3 regions of the Streptomyces nitrosporeus genome follow, and region 1 is predicted to be linked to each of the others. Evidence: riboswitches for the same ligand, from Rfam matches in the RefSeq annotation. Region 1 holds a riboswitch; each other region holds the start of a gene.
The links. Region 1 has a riboswitch for cobalamin ahead of CP967_RS00280 (GHMP family kinase ATP-binding protein). Riboswitches for the same ligand answer to the same signal wherever they lie in the genome.
Positions count from the first base shown of each region.

Region 1 (5,785 bases):
CCGACCTGGACCGCACGGCACCCCGGCCGGTCGACGGGCGAGATCCTGGCCTACGTCCGCCCGGAGCTGTTCGAGCCCTTCCGCGGCTCGCGCCGGCGGCACCGGGACCCGGCCTACCTCACCCTGAAGGCCGAACTCACCGCGCGACTCCTCGACGAACTGCACCGTCAGCTGCCGCGGACCGAAGGGCGGGTGGCCTACCACGAGCTCGGCACTCCTCTGACGGCCGAGCACTTCACCGGCTGGCCCGGCGGCAGCCTCTACGGGCTCGCCAAGGATGTCACCGCCTTCGGTGACGGCCGCTCCCCCGGCCTCGCGGACTGGCTGCGCCCCCGTACCGGGATCAGGGGCCTGTACCTCTCGGGCCAGGACTGTCTGGCCGGCGGCTTCCTCGGCGCGGTCACCGGCGGCCTGCTCGCCGCCCACGAAGCCCTCGACGGGGCCGGCCGGGCCCGCCTGTGGGCGGGACTGCTGAAGCACGGCATCCGGCCGCCCGTGCCCGAGGGGCGCACCGGGCCCGGATGAGTCACCGCGGTGCGAAGGGGGCGCCGGTTCCGGGTGGCCCGGCCCCCGTTCACCGGCCGGAGGTCCTCACAGTCCGTGGGTCCGCGCGAGGTAGCGGTCGAGGTCCTCGGCGGACGTGTAGTGGTGTGTCCGCAGGCCGAGGCGGGCCGCGGCCTCCGTGTTGACGCGCTTGTCGCATCCGCGGCGGCTTCGCCGCGGTCTTCTCTGTTCCTTCGCAACGCCACCGAACCCATGCGTGTGGGGACGGTGCCGAACCATCGGGCGGTCAGCGCACCAGCGACGGAGCCGTCCTCGTCCTGGCAGTCCGCGCCCTGCCCGACGTTCCGTCCTCCGCCGTGCTCGAACTCCTCGACCGGTACGTGAGACACCTGGCCGGCCAGGGCGGCCGGCTGATCCTGTGCGGCGTCCAGCCTCCGCTTCTACGCCTTCTGAGACGTTCCGAAATCGCCGACCGGATCGGTGAGGACAGCATCATCCCCGCTACGGAGGAACTCTTCGGCGCGCTCGACAGGGCACTCGCCGAAGCCCGGAGGAGAACCGGCGCCGTCCAGGACGGACCACCGCCCGGATGATCCCTCGTCCTTCAGCCGCCCCCGGCCTGCCAGGGAACGAGGACGAGCCCACGCGGCCGGCGGCCGGGCGGGAGGTCCGTCCCGGGGCCCTGCGGAGTGGACAGGCGCCCGGCCCGCCCGGTGCCGGCGGTCAGTCCGTCTCCTGGGCGTGCGGCGCCGTCGCCGGCTGGTGGGCCGGACGGTCCCGCCCGCCGTCGCGGTCCGACACCACCACGGCGATCAGCCCGACGACGACGGCCGCGGCGACGGCCCGTCCGGCCGCACGCGCCCACCAGGCCGGACGGGCCGTGCCCCCGCCGGGGGGACCCAGCTTTTCGGCCCGCCGGGCCGGCTTCAGCAGCCGCAGCAACAGCAGTACCGCGACCGGCAGTTGCAGCAGCCACAGAGCAGTGCGCGGCCACTCCCCGTACCAGACGTTGGTTCCGTACAGCAGTGTGTGCCACACGCTCAGCACGTACACGACGATCACGAAACGGTGCAGCCGTCGCCAGGTGTTCGCTCCGATGCGGTGCCGGACGTAGAACAGCAGCCCCAGCGGAATCGCCAGGTACAGGGCGCCCTGGCCGAGCGGGATGGCGATCCTCCCGGTCCCGGAGTCGTACCAGCCCGGCACGAAGCTGTCCGCGAAGGCCACCCACAGCCGTTCCGCCCACGCCACCTTCGTCTCGTACCGCACGAGTTCCGCCGCGAACATCAGCGCGTGGGCGGACATCAGCGCCATCGTCGTCAGGCTCGTGGTGCGGTGCCAGCGCTCCAGCACCTGCCGGGAGACCGGCAACCGGGCGGGGCGCGGCCCCGACAGCAGCAGGCCGAGCATGACCGTGCCCCACGCCCACAGCAGCCCCGACCAGCCGAACGCCTGGCTGAGCAGGTACATCCAGTACGTGCCGGGATCGTCCATGAACGGCATGACCGCGACCGTGTCCGAAGCACCCGAGCCCATGCGCGCGTACAGGAACGCGAACACGAGCGCCGTGACCACCACCGCCGCGGTGGCGTCGGGCAGGGCGGCCCGCAGGTCACCGCGCAGCGCGACGCGGCCGCCGGGAGCCCGCCGCTGCGCGGCCGGGGTCACCGCCCCGTCCTCGTCGGGCCTCGTGTCTGACGTCATCAGGGGCCTCCCCGGGCACGGGCCACCGCAACAGCGGTACGCGTGTGGCGTGAGGCAACAAGTCTGGCCCAGGTGAGAGCGATTCTTGAGGCGGTATCCGGCCAGAGCCGCCACAGGAACCGCACAGGACACCCCTGTTTTCTGCCGCGCCCTCACATTCAGGACAACCGCCGGAGCCCCCCTGTCACAGGGACGGGGGCGCCTCTACGCTGATGCACGCAGTCGGTTCGCGCCGCCCGTCCGCCCGGACGCCCGGTGGCGCGACGCAAGAGGGAACCCGGTGCGAATCCGGGACTGTCCCGCAGCGGTGAGTGGGAACGAAAGCCGTCGATGTCACTGGGCCCGCGTCAGGGCCGGGGAAGAGACGGCCGGTAGGTGTCCGCCTTTCGGCGGGCGTGCCCGCGAGTCCGAAGACCTGCCACTGCGCCCGCGCGTCGCGCGGGCTGTGTACGTGACCTCGTGGACTGGGTCGGCGGTATGGGCGGTCGTACATCGTGTACGGCCGTGCCTCCTTCCCTGTCGGTGTCCAAGGACCGGGACGGAGGAGGAATGCGCGCGTCATCCAGCCTGCCCTCTTCGGGTACGCCGCCCCGGGCCGGGGTGTCCGCCGGCCGGCCGGGGCCGACGGCGCCGAGGCCCGGCATACGCGCCCGCCAGGGCCGCCCTCCGTCGGGCCGCACCGTGTCGGGTGTCTGCCACGGCACGCTGGGCGAGCTGTACCAGGGCCCTCTGCGGCCGGACGCCGAGCCCGAGATCGCGGTGGTGTCCTTCCCCGTGGACCGCCACTCCTGGGTGTACTTCACCCCGAGGGCGGCGGCCGGACCTCCGCCGCATGCTCCGCCGCTCGGGGAGAAGTCCGCGGCGGCGGCCCGGCTCTTCCTGGACCGCTACGGCCTCGCCCTGCCGCCGGGAGACTGGCACGCCCACTCCGAACTGCCGGTGGGTGTGGGGATGGCCAGTTCCACGGCGGACATCGTGGCGACGCTGCGCTGCCTGTTCCGGGTCTTCTCCCTGCCGTACGACGCGGACGTGGTCGTCGGCATCCTGGCGGACATCGAGCGCGCCGACAGTGTCTTCCTCGACGAGTTCGCCCTGTATCTCAGCGGCCGGCACCGGGTGGTGCGGCGACTGGGCCCGGGCCTCGGCTTCCACACCGTCTACGTCACCGAACCCGGCACGGTGGACACCGCCGCCGTCACTCCCCTGCTGCTGGACCACTACCGGCGCCGCGGCGAGGAGTACCGGCGGTGCCTGACCGATCTGGTGAAGGGCTTCGGCTCGGGGGACCCGGCCGCCGTCGCCCGTGCCGCGACGGTCAGCGCCGCGTTGTCCCAGGAGGTGCTGCCCAAGGCGACCTTCGGCAGCCTGCAGGCCCATCGTGAACGGTTCGGCGCCGACGGCGTCTTCGTCGCCCACACCGGCTGCCTGGCCGGCTATCTCTTCGCCTCGCGCCCACGCGCCGGGGTCAAGTCCGAACTCTCCGCGTTCTTCCGCTCGCTCGGCCACCAGTGCACCTTCGCCCGAGGAGGCTACGGGTGATCCACCCCCACATCACCGACGCCCTGAAAGTACCGGACCTCGTCCGGCTCACCGACGGCCTGGTCCTGCTCCGGTTCGAGTCGATGAAGATCTATTCGGCCCTGGCCGCCGTCCGCCACCTGCTGGAACGGGGTACGGTCCGTCCCGGCCAGACCCTGGTCGACAGCTCCAGCGGCATCTACGCCCACGCCATCGCGCTGGCCTGCCACCGGTACGGCATGCGGTGCCACATCGTCGCGTCCACCACCGTCGACTCCACCACCCTCACCCAGCTGGAGATCCTCGGTGCCACGGTGGAGCGGGTCGAGCCGTCGCGGAACCTCGCACTCGACCAGGAGCTCCGGGTACGGCGGGTGCGCGAGATCCTCGCCGAGCGCCCCGGCCACCACTGGATGCGCCAGTACCACGACGGCATCCACTACCTCGGCTACCACGAGGTCGCCGACCGGATCGCGGCGGAGTTCCCCGCCACACCGCTGACCGTCGTCGGCGGAGTGGGCTCCGGAGCCTCGACCGGCGGCATCGTGGAACGCCTGCGCACCAGGGACCCTTCCGTGCGCCTGGCCGGCGTCCAGCCCTTCGGCAGCGTCACCTTCGGCAGCCAGGACCACCACGATCCCGAAGCGATCATCGCCGGCATCGGCTCGTCGATCGTCTTCGACAACGTCCGCCACCACCTCTACGACACCGTCCACTGGCTGGACTTCACTCACGCCATGTCCGGCGCCGTCGCCCTGCTGCGCGAGCACGCGGTGTTCGCCGGACTGTCCACCGGTGCCGGCTACCTGGCGGCGGCGTACGAGGCCCGCCGCCACCCCGACCGGCTGCACCTGGTGATAGGGGCCGACACCGGACACCGTTACACAGAACGCGTGTTCGCTCGGCATGCCGAGGCCCTGGAACCGGCCGCGCTGAAGCCCGTCGAGGTCCGCAGCCCGCAGGAGATGGCCATGCCCTGGTCGAGGATGACGTGGCAGCGCGCTCCCTGGCCGGCGGACCGGAAGGAACGAGCGACATGACCGTGGCCTGCCTGGAATCACTGACCTTCGGTCTCGGCCGCCTGGTCCGCGCCGCCGACCTGCTCGGCGAGCGCCTGCTGCTGCTGACCGGCGACCCCGCCCACTACGCCTACGAACTGGACCGGCTGCCCGCCGGCGCCCTCGACGTCGTCGTGACCGACACCTTCGACATGGAGCGGACCGCCGGTCTGCTCCGGCGCACCCCGGGGCTGCGCGGCCTGATCAGTTCCACCGACACCTGGACCCCGGCCGGTGCCGGCCTCACCGAACGCCTCGGCCTGCCCGGTCTCGATCCGGCCGTCCTGCGGCTGACCCGGGACAAGGCCGCCGTGCGCAACCGGCTGCACGATGCCGGTCTCACACGGGGCAGGGCCGCCACGGGCACCGGCCCCGGCCCCGGGACACCCGGGCTGCTCATCGAGGAGGCGGGACTGCCGCTCGTGCTCAAGGACACGGCGGGCACCGGAAGCCAGAACGTGTGGCTGGTGCGGAACGAGGGCGAACTCGGCGCGGCACTCGCCGAGGCATCCGGCCGGACCCTGAAGGGGCGGTTGTTCGCCGAACCCTATTTCCCCGGCCCGGTGTACAGCGCCGAGACGCTCACCTGGGACGGCCGCACCCGGCTGCTGGGTGTCTCCAGCCGCCTCATGTCGCCGGAGCCGCACTTCCGGGAGGAGATCACCGCCTTCCCCGTCGCCTTCCCGGCCCCGCGGCAAACGTCCCTGGAGCACTGGCTCAGCCGGGTGCTCGCCGCCATCGGCTACACCGACCGGTTCGCTCACGTGGAGTTCGTGCTGACCGCCGACGGCCCGGAGGTGGTGGAGGTCAACCCCCGGATCGGTGGCGCGCTGGTCGGGGAAAGCATGTGCCGGGCGCTCGGCGTCAACGTGTACGAGGCGATGGTCGAGGCCGCTCTCGGCCGCCGCCCCCGTCTGATGGACACGGACCTGCCCGGCGGCCCGGCCGCCGCCTTCGTCCTGGGCTATCCGGCCGCGCCCGGCGTGTTCGCCGGGGTCACC
Region 1 covers NZ_CP023702.1:64,174-69,958, forward strand. Annotated here, with positions in the region: gene CP967_RS00260 (phytoene desaturase family protein) at 1-525, shown strand, start outside; gene CP967_RS00270 (hypothetical protein) at 861-1,097, shown strand; gene CP967_RS00275 (ferric reductase-like transmembrane domain-containing protein) at 1,228-2,208, opposite strand; cobalamin riboswitch at 2,479-2,625, shown strand; gene CP967_RS00280 (GHMP family kinase ATP-binding protein) at 2,758-3,747, shown strand; gene CP967_RS00285 (cysteine synthase family protein) at 3,744-4,766, shown strand; gene CP967_RS00290 (ATP-grasp domain-containing protein) at 4,763-5,785, shown strand, end outside.

Region 2 (5,785 bases), 6.1 Mb from region 1:
ATCGCGCCGTGCGGAGCCTGCCGCACCTCGTGCAGGGTGACGAGGTCGGGGCGGAGGGCGGCGAGGTCCCGGGAGGGCTGCCAGGGGGCGAGGGTGTCGTCGGGCCCGTGGAAGACCAGGGTCGGTGCGTGCAGGGCGGCCGGCACCGAGGTGTCGAGGAGCCGGACCCCGTGCAGGCCGGTCTGGCCCTGCGCGGCGCGGACGGCGAGGGGCAGCAGCGCGGCGGGGACGCCGCGGGCAGCGGCCAGGGCGCGCAGGGTGACCTGCCAGTCCATGACCGGGGAGTCCAGGACGAGTCCGCCGATACGGTCGCGGAGCGCCGAGTTGACCGCCGTGTGCAGGGCCATCGACGCGCCGGTGGACCAGCCGTGGACGACGACGGACCTGGCCCCGCGGCGCACCGCGTAACGGATGGCCGCGTCCAGGTCGCGCCATTCGGACGCGCCGAGGTGGGCGAGGCCGTCGGGCGAGCGGGGAGCGCCGTCGTCGCCCCGGTAGGCCAGGTCCAGGACGGGGAGCTGCTGGGAGCGCAGGAAGGGCAGCACGTTCAGCGGGTGCTCCCGGGTGGTGCCGAGGCCGTGCACGGTGATCACCCAGGTGTCGCGGTCGCCGGGGACGAACCAGGCGGGCAGGATGCCCAGCTCCCCGGGGATCTCGACGTCCTCGTAGGCGATGCCCACGGCGTCGAGCGGGTCCCCGTGGTGGAGCTGCGGGGTCATGCGGACCTTGGCGCCGGGTTCCAGGCTGCCGCGGGTGACGCGTTCCAGTCGGCGTACGACGGTGTCGGCGGAGCCGTCCGGGCCGTGTTCGAGGACCGGGCCGACGACGGCGTGGACGTCCCGCCCGGCCAGCCCGTAGGTACCGGGGCGCAGGGCGGCGAAGGAGCGGGTCAGGGTGACCTGCCCGGCGGCCGTGGCGTGCACGGTGAGCCTGCGGTCTCCGGGGAGGGGGTGCGGCGTACCGGCCCCGAGGGCGGCGTCGCTGGCGTACCGGCCGGCCGCGACCGCAGCCGTGCCGATGCCGAGGATCGTGGTGACGGCCGCTGCCGTCGCTTTTGCCGGGCGCATCGCCTCAGTCTCGCGGGCGCCGGACGGCGTTGCCAGCGGACACGGCCGTTGGGGACCCGCCGGACGGGCCGCTTCGCGGCCGCGGCCCCGGGGGGTCAGCCGCGCTGGCCGTAGTCCTTGAGGGCCTCCTGCACGTCGTGCAGCTGGGCGGGGGTGAGCAGGGAGGGGCTGCGGCCCGGCACGGAGGCGGCGGTGAGCCAGAGCCGGCACATCCACTCCAGCTGGGCGGTGCGCTCGTACGCCTGGTCGAGGGTGTCTCCGTAGGTGACCGTCCCGTGGTTGCGCAGGAGGCATCCGGTGCGGTCGCGGAGGGCTTCGAGCATGTGGGCGGCGAGTTCCGCGGTGCCGTAGCGGGCGTAGGGGGCGGTGCGGACGGTGCCGCCGAGCAGGGCGGTGACGTAGTGGACCGGCGGGACCTCGTCGAGGAGGGTGGAGACGGCGGTGGCGTGCACCGCGTGGGTGTGGACGACGGCGGTCGCGGAGGTGTGCCGGTAGACGGCGAGGTGGAGGGGGACCTCGCTGGTCGGGGCCAGCGTGCCGAGGACCTGGCGGCCTTCGAGGTCGACGCCGACCGCGTCGCCGGGGCCGAGCCGGTCGTAGGGGACACCGCTGGGTGTGACCAGCACGACCGGGCCGACGCGTGCGGAGACGTTGCCCGAGGTGCCGACGACCAGCCCTTCGGCGGCCGTCCTGCGGGCCGTCGCCACGACCTCGCTCCAGGCCCGTCCGACGGCGTCCCCGCCGGCCGCCCCCAGCCCTCCGTCAACCGCGTCGCCCGCCACGCCGTCACTCATGAGGGGGAATCCTAACGACCTCTCGCGAAGCGGGCCGGGTGAGCTGCCTCACGGCTTCGGACGCTCCGCCCCGCCGGGGCCAAGAGTTCGCCAAAGCCCGGTAAAGGCTTGCGCCACCGCCGCCCCGGGAGGGTGCCGTGACCTCGGGAGGGCTCAAACGGAATGTCCGCACACGCTTGGGGTCACCGCAGCGCCCTGCCCAGTTCATCTTCCGTTCACCCAGCATGCTTACGTTCAAACTGCCAATGACGTCGAACGATTGCCTGGGTAAATGGAACACATCACGCTGCTGCTTGCGATCGTGGTCGTAACAGCTCTCGTGTTCGATTTCACGAACGGTTTCCATGACACCGCCAACGCGATGGCGACCACCATCTCGACCGGCGCTCTCAAGCCCAAGACCGCGGTGGCCATGTCCGCCGTTCTCAACCTGGTAGGCGCGTTCCTGTCGGTGGAGGTCGCCAGGACGATCTCCGGCGGGATCGTCGACGAGGACGGCCTCAGAACCGAGGTCATCTTCGCGGCGCTCGTCGGCGCCATCCTGTGGAATCTGCTGACCTGGCTGGTCGGCCTGCCCTCCAGTTCCTCCCACGCGCTCTTCGGCGGTCTGATCGGCGCCGCGGTGATGTCGGCCGGCTGGTCCTCGATCAACGGCGGCACCGTCGTCACCAAGGTGCTGCTGCCGGCGCTCGCCGCTCCCCTCGTCGCCGGTGTGGCCGCGTTGCTGGCCACGCGGCTGACGTACCGGATCAACCGGAAGATCACCGACGAGGAGCAGCTGAAGTCGACGGCCAAGGGCTACCGCGTGGGGCAGATCGCCTCGGCGGGCCTGGTCTCGCTGGCCCACGGCACCAACGACGCCCAGAAGACGATGGGCATCATCACCCTGGCACTGGTCACCGGCGGGGTGCTCGCCCCGGGCTCCAACCCGCCGGTCTGGGTCATCGCGTCGGCCGGTATCGCCATCGCGCTGGGCACCTACCTCGGCGGCTGGCGCATCATCCGCACCATGGGCAGCGGTCTGACCGACCTGAAGCCGCCGCAGGGCTTCGCCGCCCAGACCAGTGCGGCCACGGTCATCCTGGCCTCCTCCCACCTCGGTTTCTCCCTCTCCACCACGCAGTCCTGCTCCGGTGCGGTGATGGGTGCCGGTCTCGGACGCCAGGGCGGCACGGTCCGCTGGTCCACCGCGACCCGGATGTTCGTCGCCTGGGGTCTGACGCTGCCGGCCGCCGGTCTGGTCGGCGCGGGCGCGGAGCTCCTGACCAAGCAGGGCAGCTGGGGCGTCGCCGTCGTGGCCGTGCTGCTCGTCGCGGGCTCCGGTGCCATCTGGCTGCTGTCGCGGCGCAAGCCGGTCGACCACACCAACGTCACCGCGAGCGAGGACGACGGCTTCGCCGCCGAGCCCGCGGGCGTCGTCACCACCGCCATCGCGGCGGTCAGCCCGCCGCCCACCGACGCCGCGGTCGCCGACCTCAAGGCCACCATCCCGGCCCCGCCCCCCACCGCCGAGATCCCGGCCGACCCGGCCCGTCCGGCCACGGTGTAAGGAAAGATCCGTATGAACATCGACTGGGCAGCTCTCGGCTCCGTCTTCGGAGTCAGTCTCGTGGTCACCGTCGCCCTGGTGGGCCTGTTCACCCTCGGCATCGTCGGCCTCGCCAAGCAGGCGTCGGCCACGCGCGACGGCGGGCCGGCGGCACTGGTCCGCACCGGGGCGTACGCCTGCTTCGCCCTGTGCGTGGCAGCCGTCGCCTACGGGATCTATCTGATCGTCGCCTGACGGTCCCCCGCCCCTTGTCTCCGCACGGGCCCGTACGCACCTGAGGTGCGTACGGGCCCGTGTGCGTCTGCCCACGCCACGGCCTCGCAGGTCAGCGCCGGGTTGACGGGCGCTCACGGGGCGTGGTGGACTGCCGGAGCCATTTACGGCGACAGGAGAGGAAGCCGGTGCGAATCCGGCGCGGTCCCGCCACTGTCACCGGGGAGCACTCCCCCACACGGAAGTCACGGCCCGCCACCGCGGGCTGGAAGGCCGGGGGAAGCGCGGATCCGGAAGCCAGGAGACTCTCGTCGCCGTCACGTCGAACCAGGGCGCGGACCCTGAGTGAGGACATCTGCCATGCCCGGCCGCCGTGCGCCGTTCCCCCCGCCCCCCGTGACGCCGTCCCTCCGAGGCGCGACGGCGGGCTGATCCGTGCGAGCCGACCGCATCTTCGCGTACGGCGCCACCGCCGGCCTGATCGGTGACCTGCTGCTCGGTGACCCCCGGCGGGGCCACCCGGTCGCCGCCTTCGGGCGGGCCGCCGCGGGCGTCGAGAAGCGGCTGTGGCGCGATCACCGCGGCGCCGGTGCCCTGCACACGCTGCTGTGCGCCGGGGGCACCGTGGGCGCCGCGGCGCTCGCCGCCCGCGCCGTGCGCGGCCGTCCCGCCGCGGCTGTGGCGCTGACCGCCGTGACCGCCTGGTCCGTCGTCGGGGGCACCTCGCTGGGCCGTGAGGCCCGGGCCGTCGGGGACGCGCTCACCGCCGGTGACCTGGACCTGGCCCGGGAGCGGCTGCCGCGCCTGTGCGGCCGGGACCCGCAGGCGCTGGACGGGCCGCAGATCGCGCGTGCGGTGGTGGAGTCCGTCGCCGAGAACACCTCCGACGCCGTGGTGGGCGCCCTGGTCTGGGGCGCCCTGGGCGGGGTGCCGGGGCTGGCCGGTTTCCGGGCGGTGAACACCCTGGACGCGATGGTCGGCCACCGGTCGCCGCGGTACCGGCGGTACGGCTGGGCCTCGGCCCGTCTCGACGACCTGGCCGGCTGGCCCGGCGCCCGGCTCACCGCCGCGCTCGCCGTGGCCGCGGGCGGGCGCCCCCGTGCGGCGGTACGCGCCTGGCGGGCGGACGCCGGTCTCCATCCGAGCCCCAACGCGGGCCCGGTCGAGGCGGCTTTCGCGGGTGCGCTCGGCGTACGGCTGGGCGGGACGCTGGCGTACGGCGGGCGGGTCGAGCACCGGCCGGTGCTGAACGGGGAGGCCGGGCGTGAGGTCCGGGTGGCGGATGTCGAACGCGCGGTGCGGCTGTCGCGCCGGGTGGGTGCGCTGGCCCTGGGGGTGTGTGTGGCCGGGCGGCTCGCGGTGGGATACATGACCGCGCGCCCGGGGAGGGTACGGGCGCGCACGGCGGCGGGGAAGGAGCGGACATGAGTGGCGGACTGCTGGTCGCGGGGACCACGTCGGACGCGGGCAAGAGTGTGGTGACGGCGGGCATCTGCCGGTGGCTGGTGCGCCGGGGGGTGAAGGTCGCCCCGTTCAAGGCGCAGAACATGTCGCTGAACTCCTTCGTCACCCATGAGGGCGCGGAGATCGGCCGCGCCCAGGCGATGCAGGCGCAGGCCGCCCGGGTGGAGCCGACGGTGCTGATGAACCCGGTGCTGCTGAAGCCCGGCGGGGACCGGTCCAGCCAGGTGGTGCTGATGGGGAAGCCCGTCGGGGAGATGAGCGCGCGCGGCTATCACGGGGGCCACCAGGAGTCGCTGTTCGGGACGGTCGTGGAGTGCCTGGAGCAGCTGCGGAGCACGTACGACGCGGTGATCTGCGAGGGCGCGGGGTCACCGGCGGAGATCAACCTGCGGCGTACGGACATCGTGAACATGGGGATCGCGCGGGCCGCCCGCTTCCCGGTGCTGGTGGTCGGGGACATCGACCGGGGCGGGGTGTTCGCCTCGTTCTTCGGGACGACGGCGCTGCTGGATCCCGAGGACCAGGCCCTGGTCGCCGGGTACCTCGTCAACAAGTTCCGGGGGGACGTCTCGCTGCTGGAGCCCGGCCTGGACATGCTGCGTGAGCTGACCGGGCGGCGGACGTACGGGGTGCTGCCGTTCGCCCACGGGCTGGGCATCGACGAGGAGGACGGGCTGCGGGTGTCGCTGCGCGGCGCG
Region 2 covers NZ_CP023702.1:6,114,566-6,120,350, reverse strand. Annotated here, with positions in the region: gene CP967_RS27020 (alpha/beta hydrolase) at 1-1,067, opposite strand, end outside; gene CP967_RS27015 (class II aldolase/adducin family protein) at 1,163-1,861, opposite strand; gene CP967_RS27010 (inorganic phosphate transporter) at 2,133-3,410, shown strand; gene CP967_RS27005 (hypothetical protein) at 3,423-3,644, shown strand; cobalamin riboswitch at 3,803-3,930, shown strand; gene CP967_RS27000 (cobalamin biosynthesis protein) at 4,059-5,051, shown strand; gene CP967_RS26995 (cobyric acid synthase) at 5,048-5,785, shown strand, end outside.
Region 2: linked by a shared signal. The riboswitch ahead of CP967_RS27000 (cobalamin biosynthesis protein) and the one ahead of CP967_RS00280 (GHMP family kinase ATP-binding protein) in region 1 are both predicted to bind cobalamin.

Region 3 (5,785 bases), 7.3 Mb from region 1:
CGCTTGCGCTGCATGGATGTTCCCCCTTGGTGATCGCCCGGCCTGAGCGGGCGGTGGCTCTTCCCTCGCCGACGAGCCTGCCAGGACCGCACCGCGAGATCAGTACGTCCCGGCCCCCGGCCAGAGGTGTCACCAGGCCCCCTTGACAAGAGCGACGCACCTGCCGCCACAGCACGCTGACGCCGCGTCAGCCGCCTGTTCCCGGTATCCGTTCCGCCAGGTCCGCGAGTTCGGACGGGGTACGGGGCACCGGGGCGTCCGGCAGCCCCCGGGCCCGGAGCAGATGCGCCACCGCGACACCCCACGGCAGCCGGAGACCGGCGGCGGCGAGCAGATCGTCACGGCCGAGGACCACGGACGCCGGACCGGTGTGCGCGCCGGACGCCGTCAGCAGCGTGGCGTCGTCCGCCCAGCGCAGGGCGAGATCGACGTCATGGGTCGCCATCACCACCGTGGTGCCGGTGGCACCGAGCGAGGCGAGCGTGGCCAGCAGCCGCTCCTGGCCGTCCGGGTCGAGGCCGGCCGTCGGCTCGTCCAGGACCAGGACCCGGGGCCGCATCGCCACCGCGCCCGCGATCGCCGTCCGCTTCCGCTGCCCGTACGACAGCAGATGGGTGGGGCGGTCGGCCAGCGCACCGATGTCCAGCGCCGCCAGAGCCTCTTCCACCCGTGCCCGCACCTCCGCGTCCGGCAGTCCCAGGTTGAGCGGCCCGAAGGACACGTCCTGGCCGACGGACGCGGCGAAGAGCTGGTCGTCGGGGTCCTGCACCACCAGCTGGACGGCCGTCCGCAGCCGGGTGAGCCCCGCCCGGTCGTGACGCACCGGCTGCCCCCCGACCGTCAGCAGACCCTCCCGGGGCCGCAGACCCCCGCTGAGCAGCCGCATCAGTGTCGTCTTGCCGCTGCCGTTGCGGCCCAGCAGCGCGAGCGTACGCCCTTCGCGCACCTCGAAGTCCAGTCCGTCCAGCACGGGCGGCCCGTCCTCGTAGGAGAAGGACACCCCCCGCAGGGCGACCAGGACGGCGGACCCACTCACGGCGGACTCACTCACGGCGGACTCACTCACGACAGCGGCCTTTCCAGTACGGAGGTGAGAACGGCCAGAGCGATGAGCAGCACCGCACTGCCCGTCAGGAAGCGGGCGGACACCGGGACCTCGGGCACCAGGACCCGCAGCGTCCCGTCGTACCCCCGCCCCGCCAGCCCCGACTGGAGCCGGGCCGCCCGGTCGAAGGCCCGGACGAAAGCGGTGGCGCCGAGCCCGCCCAGCGACCGCCAGGCCGCCGCCCGCGTGGTGTGCCCGAGCCGCGCGGCCTGCGCCTGCCGGACACGGCGTACCGACTCCAGCAGCAGAAAGCTCATCCGGTACGTCACCAGAGCGACGTCCACGACCGGTGCGGGCACCCCGGCCCGCACCAGCCGGGGCAGCAGGTCCGACACCGGGGTGGTGAAGGCGAACAGCAGCACGCCCAGGGACGCGGCCGAGGTCCGCAGCAGCAGCTCCCCGGCCCGCAGGGGCCCGCCGCCGGCCAGGCCGACGAACCCTTCGGGCCCGCCGACCCGCACCAGCAGAGGGAGCGCCCCGGTCACACAGAAGCCCAGCGGGACCCGGTAGGCCCGCCACAGCCGGCGGGCCGGCACGCCCGCCGGGCCGAGCAGCACCACCAGCGCCGTGACCAGCACCAGGGCCGCCCCCGGCCAGGCCGGCAGCGAGATGGCCAGCACGGTCAGACCGAGGCCCAGGACCGCCTTGTCCACGGGATGGCGGCGGCGCCAGCGACTGCTGTGCGCCGCCTCGTCGATCGGCAGCACGGCCGGATCAGAACTCGCCGGGGCGGGAGCCGCCGGCGCCGTTCTGCCGACCCGCCGGCCCGGCACCCTGGCGCCGGCCCCGGTGCACCCCGAAGTAGTAGCCGAGGACCCCCGCGCCGAGAGCCGCCTGGAGGGCGAAGAGCGCCGACTCGATCTCGCCGGACGGCGGCTCGTACAGCGGGGAGAACCAGGGCTCGTAGTCCGGGTCGATCTCGGTGATCGCGGTCTCCGCCTCCGCGTCGGCGCCGGCGAACGGCTCCTCCTTGTGGTCGCCGAGCCCGAGGACCAGGGGCAGCACCGCCAGCGCGGCGACCGCCAGCAGGAGCAGCGCGTTGACCTTCGTGTGCTTCGTCATCGGGCCACCGCCCCGGCGGCCGTACCCGCGCCGTTCGCCCGGCGCGTCAGGAACACGCCCAGCCGGGTCAGTTCGCCCTTGCTGGACCGCACCAGCAGACGCATCACCAGCACCGTCAGCAGCCCCTCGCTGACCGCGAGCGGGATCTGGGTGAGGGCGAAGACGGAACCGAACGTACCCAGCGCCCCCAGGAACCCGCTTCCCGGATCGGGGAAGGCGAGCGCCAGCTGCACACTGGTGACGCAGTACGTCGACAGGTCCGCGACGAACGCCGCGGAGAACACCGCCGCCATCAGGGCGGCACCGCAGCGCCGCAGCAGCCGGAACACGGCGTACCCGGCCCAGGGCCCCACGACCGCCATGGAGAAGACGTTGGCGCCCAGCGTGGTCAGACCACCGTGCGCCAGCAGCAGCGCCTGGAACAGCAGGGTGATGGTGCCCAGCACCGCCATGACGGGCGGCCGGAACAGGATCGCCCCGAGCCCCGTCCCGGTGGGATGGGAACAACTCCCGGTGACGGAAGGGAGTTTCAGGGCCGACAGGACGAAGGTGAAGGCACCCGACGCACCCAGGAGCAGGGTGCTCTCCGGATGCTCTTTGACCTCACGGGTGAGCGATCTCACCCCGTGGACGACGAACGGCGCGGACGCGACACCCCAGGCGATCGCGTGCTCCGGAGGAAGAAAACCCTCGGCTATGTGCATGACTCGGCAGACCCTCTCCAGCACCTCGTGGATGGTTGAAGCGCCTTGGCCGGTCTCCTGGCTCGCGGGTACCACCGCCCGTGCTCCGCCTTCCCGGGTCGAAGGACCCAGTGGCTGCCCGTGAGGGCTGGAGCAGGACTTCCCGATCACAGTGGCGAGGGCCGCACCGGCATCACACCGGATTTCCCGTTCACCAAGGCGTGGCGACCCTAGTGCCCGCGCCCGCGTGGTGACAAGCGCGTTCCGGTGGCCGGTCCGGCCTGCCCGGCCGTCGCCCCGGGCCCGGCTGTCATCCCGGCCCGGTCCGGTCCCCTGCCGCTCCCCCCGCCGGTCGCCGTCCCGGGCCCGGCCCCCGCCTGCCGTCACCTCGGCTGCGCGGGTTGCAGCCCGGCGTACACGCCTCCCGTGGTCAGCAGTTCCTCGTGCGTACCCACCTCGACGATCCGGCCGTTCTCCATCGCCACGATGCGGTCGGCGCCCTGGACGGTGGAGAGCCGGTGGGCGACGACGAACACCGTGCGGCCGTGCACCAGCCGGGAGAGGGCCTCCTGCACCAGGGCCTCGGAACGGTTGTCCAGCGCGGACGTCGCCTCGTCGAGCACCAGGACGCGGGGATCGCGGATCAGCGCGCGGGCGATGGCCAGCCGCTGCTTCTGCCCGCCCGACAACCGCGCGCCCCGCTCCCCGACGACCGTGTCGAGACCGTGCGGCAGATCCGACACGAAATCCAGCGCGTTGGCGTCGCGCAGGGCACGCGTCAGCGTCTCCTCGTCCGTGTCCCCCATGCCGTACGCGACGTTGTCGCGGATGCTGCCCTCGAAGAGGATCGACTCCTGCGGCACCACCGAGAGGAAGCGCCGGTAGGTCCGCAGGTCCAGCCCGGCCATGTCGGTGCCGTCCAGCAGGATCCGGCCCGAGGTGGGCCGGATGAAACCGATCAGCAGGTTGAGCACCGTCGACTTCCCCGCACCCGACGCACCGACCAGCGCGATGGTCTCACCCGGCCGTGCGGACAGGGTGAAGCCGTCGACCGCCTGCTCCCCGTCGTCGTACGCGAAGCCGGCGTCCTCGAAGTCGATACGGCCGGTCACGCTCTCCACCCGCGCCTTGCCGGCGTTGTTCTCCAGGTCGGGCGCCTGCAGCACCTCTCCCGCCGAACGCACCGACTCCAGGCCCTTGGTGAGGACCGGAGCCAGGCCGAGCAGCGTGGTGACCGACCCCGTCAGTACGGTGAAGAAGGCGCTCAGCATCACCACGTCCCCCGGGGTGAGGGCCATCCAGCCGTGGTAGGCCACCAGGGCGGAACCGGAAAGGCACAGCACGCCGAGCGTGTTGAGGATCACCCAGGACAGCGAACCGAAGCGGCCGTTGATCATGTCCAGGCGCAGACCGGCCGCGAACACCTGGCGCAGGGAACCGTCGACCCGGCCGAGGGCGGTCCGCTCCAGACCGTGGGCGCGGGTGATGGGCATCAGCGCGGTCATCTCCCCGACCCGCGAGGACAGTTGTTCCACCTCGCGGCGGAAGGACTCGTTGTGGCTGCGCAGCCGCGCGCGGAGCTTCATCACGAGGAAGCCCGCCGCCGGGACCACGACGAGGAACACGGGCAGGAACTCGGGCACCCGCACCCCGATGACGACGAGCCCCCCGACCAGGGTGACGACGGCGCCGAGACCCATGTCGGAGCTCTGCTGCACCATCTGCTCCACGGCCTCGACGTCCCGGACCACCTTCGCCTGGAGCACGCTCGAACTGACCCGGGAGTGGTACCCGATGGACAACTGCTGCATCCGGCGGCAGAGCGCGGAACGCAGACTCGTGCCCATACGGCGGATACTGCCGCCGAGCAGCCGCACGTACCACTGGTGGAGCGGGTAGTTGATGACGAGGATGAACAGCAGGACGCCCGTCGACTTCCAGATCCCCGACTCCGGGCCGTGCTCCACGACCACGTCGAGAACGGTGGCGGTGATCAACGGCAGCAGCCAGATCGGGCTGTGCTTCACCACGAAGATGAGTGCGGCCAGGGCGAGGCGGCCGCGATCGGGGCGGAAGAGGAGGCCGAGGGTGCGGACGGGGTTCTCGCCGCGGTAGCGGTGATCGAGGTGGTCGAAGGGGGCCACGGGATCGGCGGCCGAGGGTGAAAGCGCTTTCTCCATAGCTCCATCCCACTGGCTCCGGACGCTTCGGACAAGCCCCCCGCCACCTGGTGGGACAGCGCCCGAAGGCGCCCGCCAGGGCGCCGGCCACCGGCGCCCTGGCGGCACCCCGCGGCCGTCGTCGAGGAGGGGCCCCGCGGCCTCAACCGCCTGTACGTGGCGCTCACCCGGGCCGTCTCCCGCCTGGACATCGTGCATTCCGAGCCGCTGCCGCCCGCGCTGGGACAGGCACCGCCGGGACAGGCGCCGGAGGAACGGACACCGCGGGGGGCGTCCCGGGCCGGGCGGGGGGCCGTCAGCGCAGCGATGCGGGCAGCGGCTCCCGGTGGAGGACACCCAGGCGCTGCGTCGCACGGGTGAGCGCCACGTACAGATCGCTGGTGCCGTACCGGCCGGGTTCCACCACCAGTACGTGGTCGAACTCCAGCCCCTTGGCCTGACGCGGGTCGAGCAGGACCACCGGCAGGGTGAGATCGGGCTCGGCGCCCGCCGTGACGTGGTCGAGCGGGGCGGCGATCTCCTCGTGCAACTCGCGCGGGGCGATCACCGCCAGACGCCCCTCACCCGGGGTCATCTCCGTGACGGCCCGGGCCACCGCGCCCGCCAGGTCCCGGCCCGCGTCCCGGATCCACGGCGCCTCGCCGGTGGAGCGCACCGAGCCGGGCGGCTCGAAGGACGGGTCCTCGGCCCGCGGCACCCGGGCGGCCAGCTCCATGACCTCCGCGGGCGTACGGTAGTTGACCATCAGCCGGACA
Region 3 covers NZ_CP023702.1:7,395,784-7,401,568, forward strand. Annotated here, with positions in the region: gene CP967_RS32920 (serine hydrolase domain-containing protein) at 1-14, opposite strand, end outside; gene CP967_RS32925 (energy-coupling factor ABC transporter ATP-binding protein) at 188-1,036, opposite strand; gene cbiQ (cobalt ECF transporter T component CbiQ) at 1,063-1,812, opposite strand; gene CP967_RS32935 (energy-coupling factor ABC transporter substrate-binding protein) at 1,820-2,167, opposite strand; gene CP967_RS32940 (energy-coupling factor ABC transporter permease) at 2,164-2,871, opposite strand; cobalamin riboswitch at 2,902-3,084, opposite strand; gene CP967_RS32945 (ABC transporter ATP-binding protein) at 3,234-5,030, opposite strand; gene CP967_RS32950 (HelD family protein) at 5,326-5,785, opposite strand, start outside.
Region 3: linked by a shared signal. The riboswitch ahead of CP967_RS32940 (energy-coupling factor ABC transporter permease) and the one ahead of CP967_RS00280 (GHMP family kinase ATP-binding protein) in region 1 are both predicted to bind cobalamin.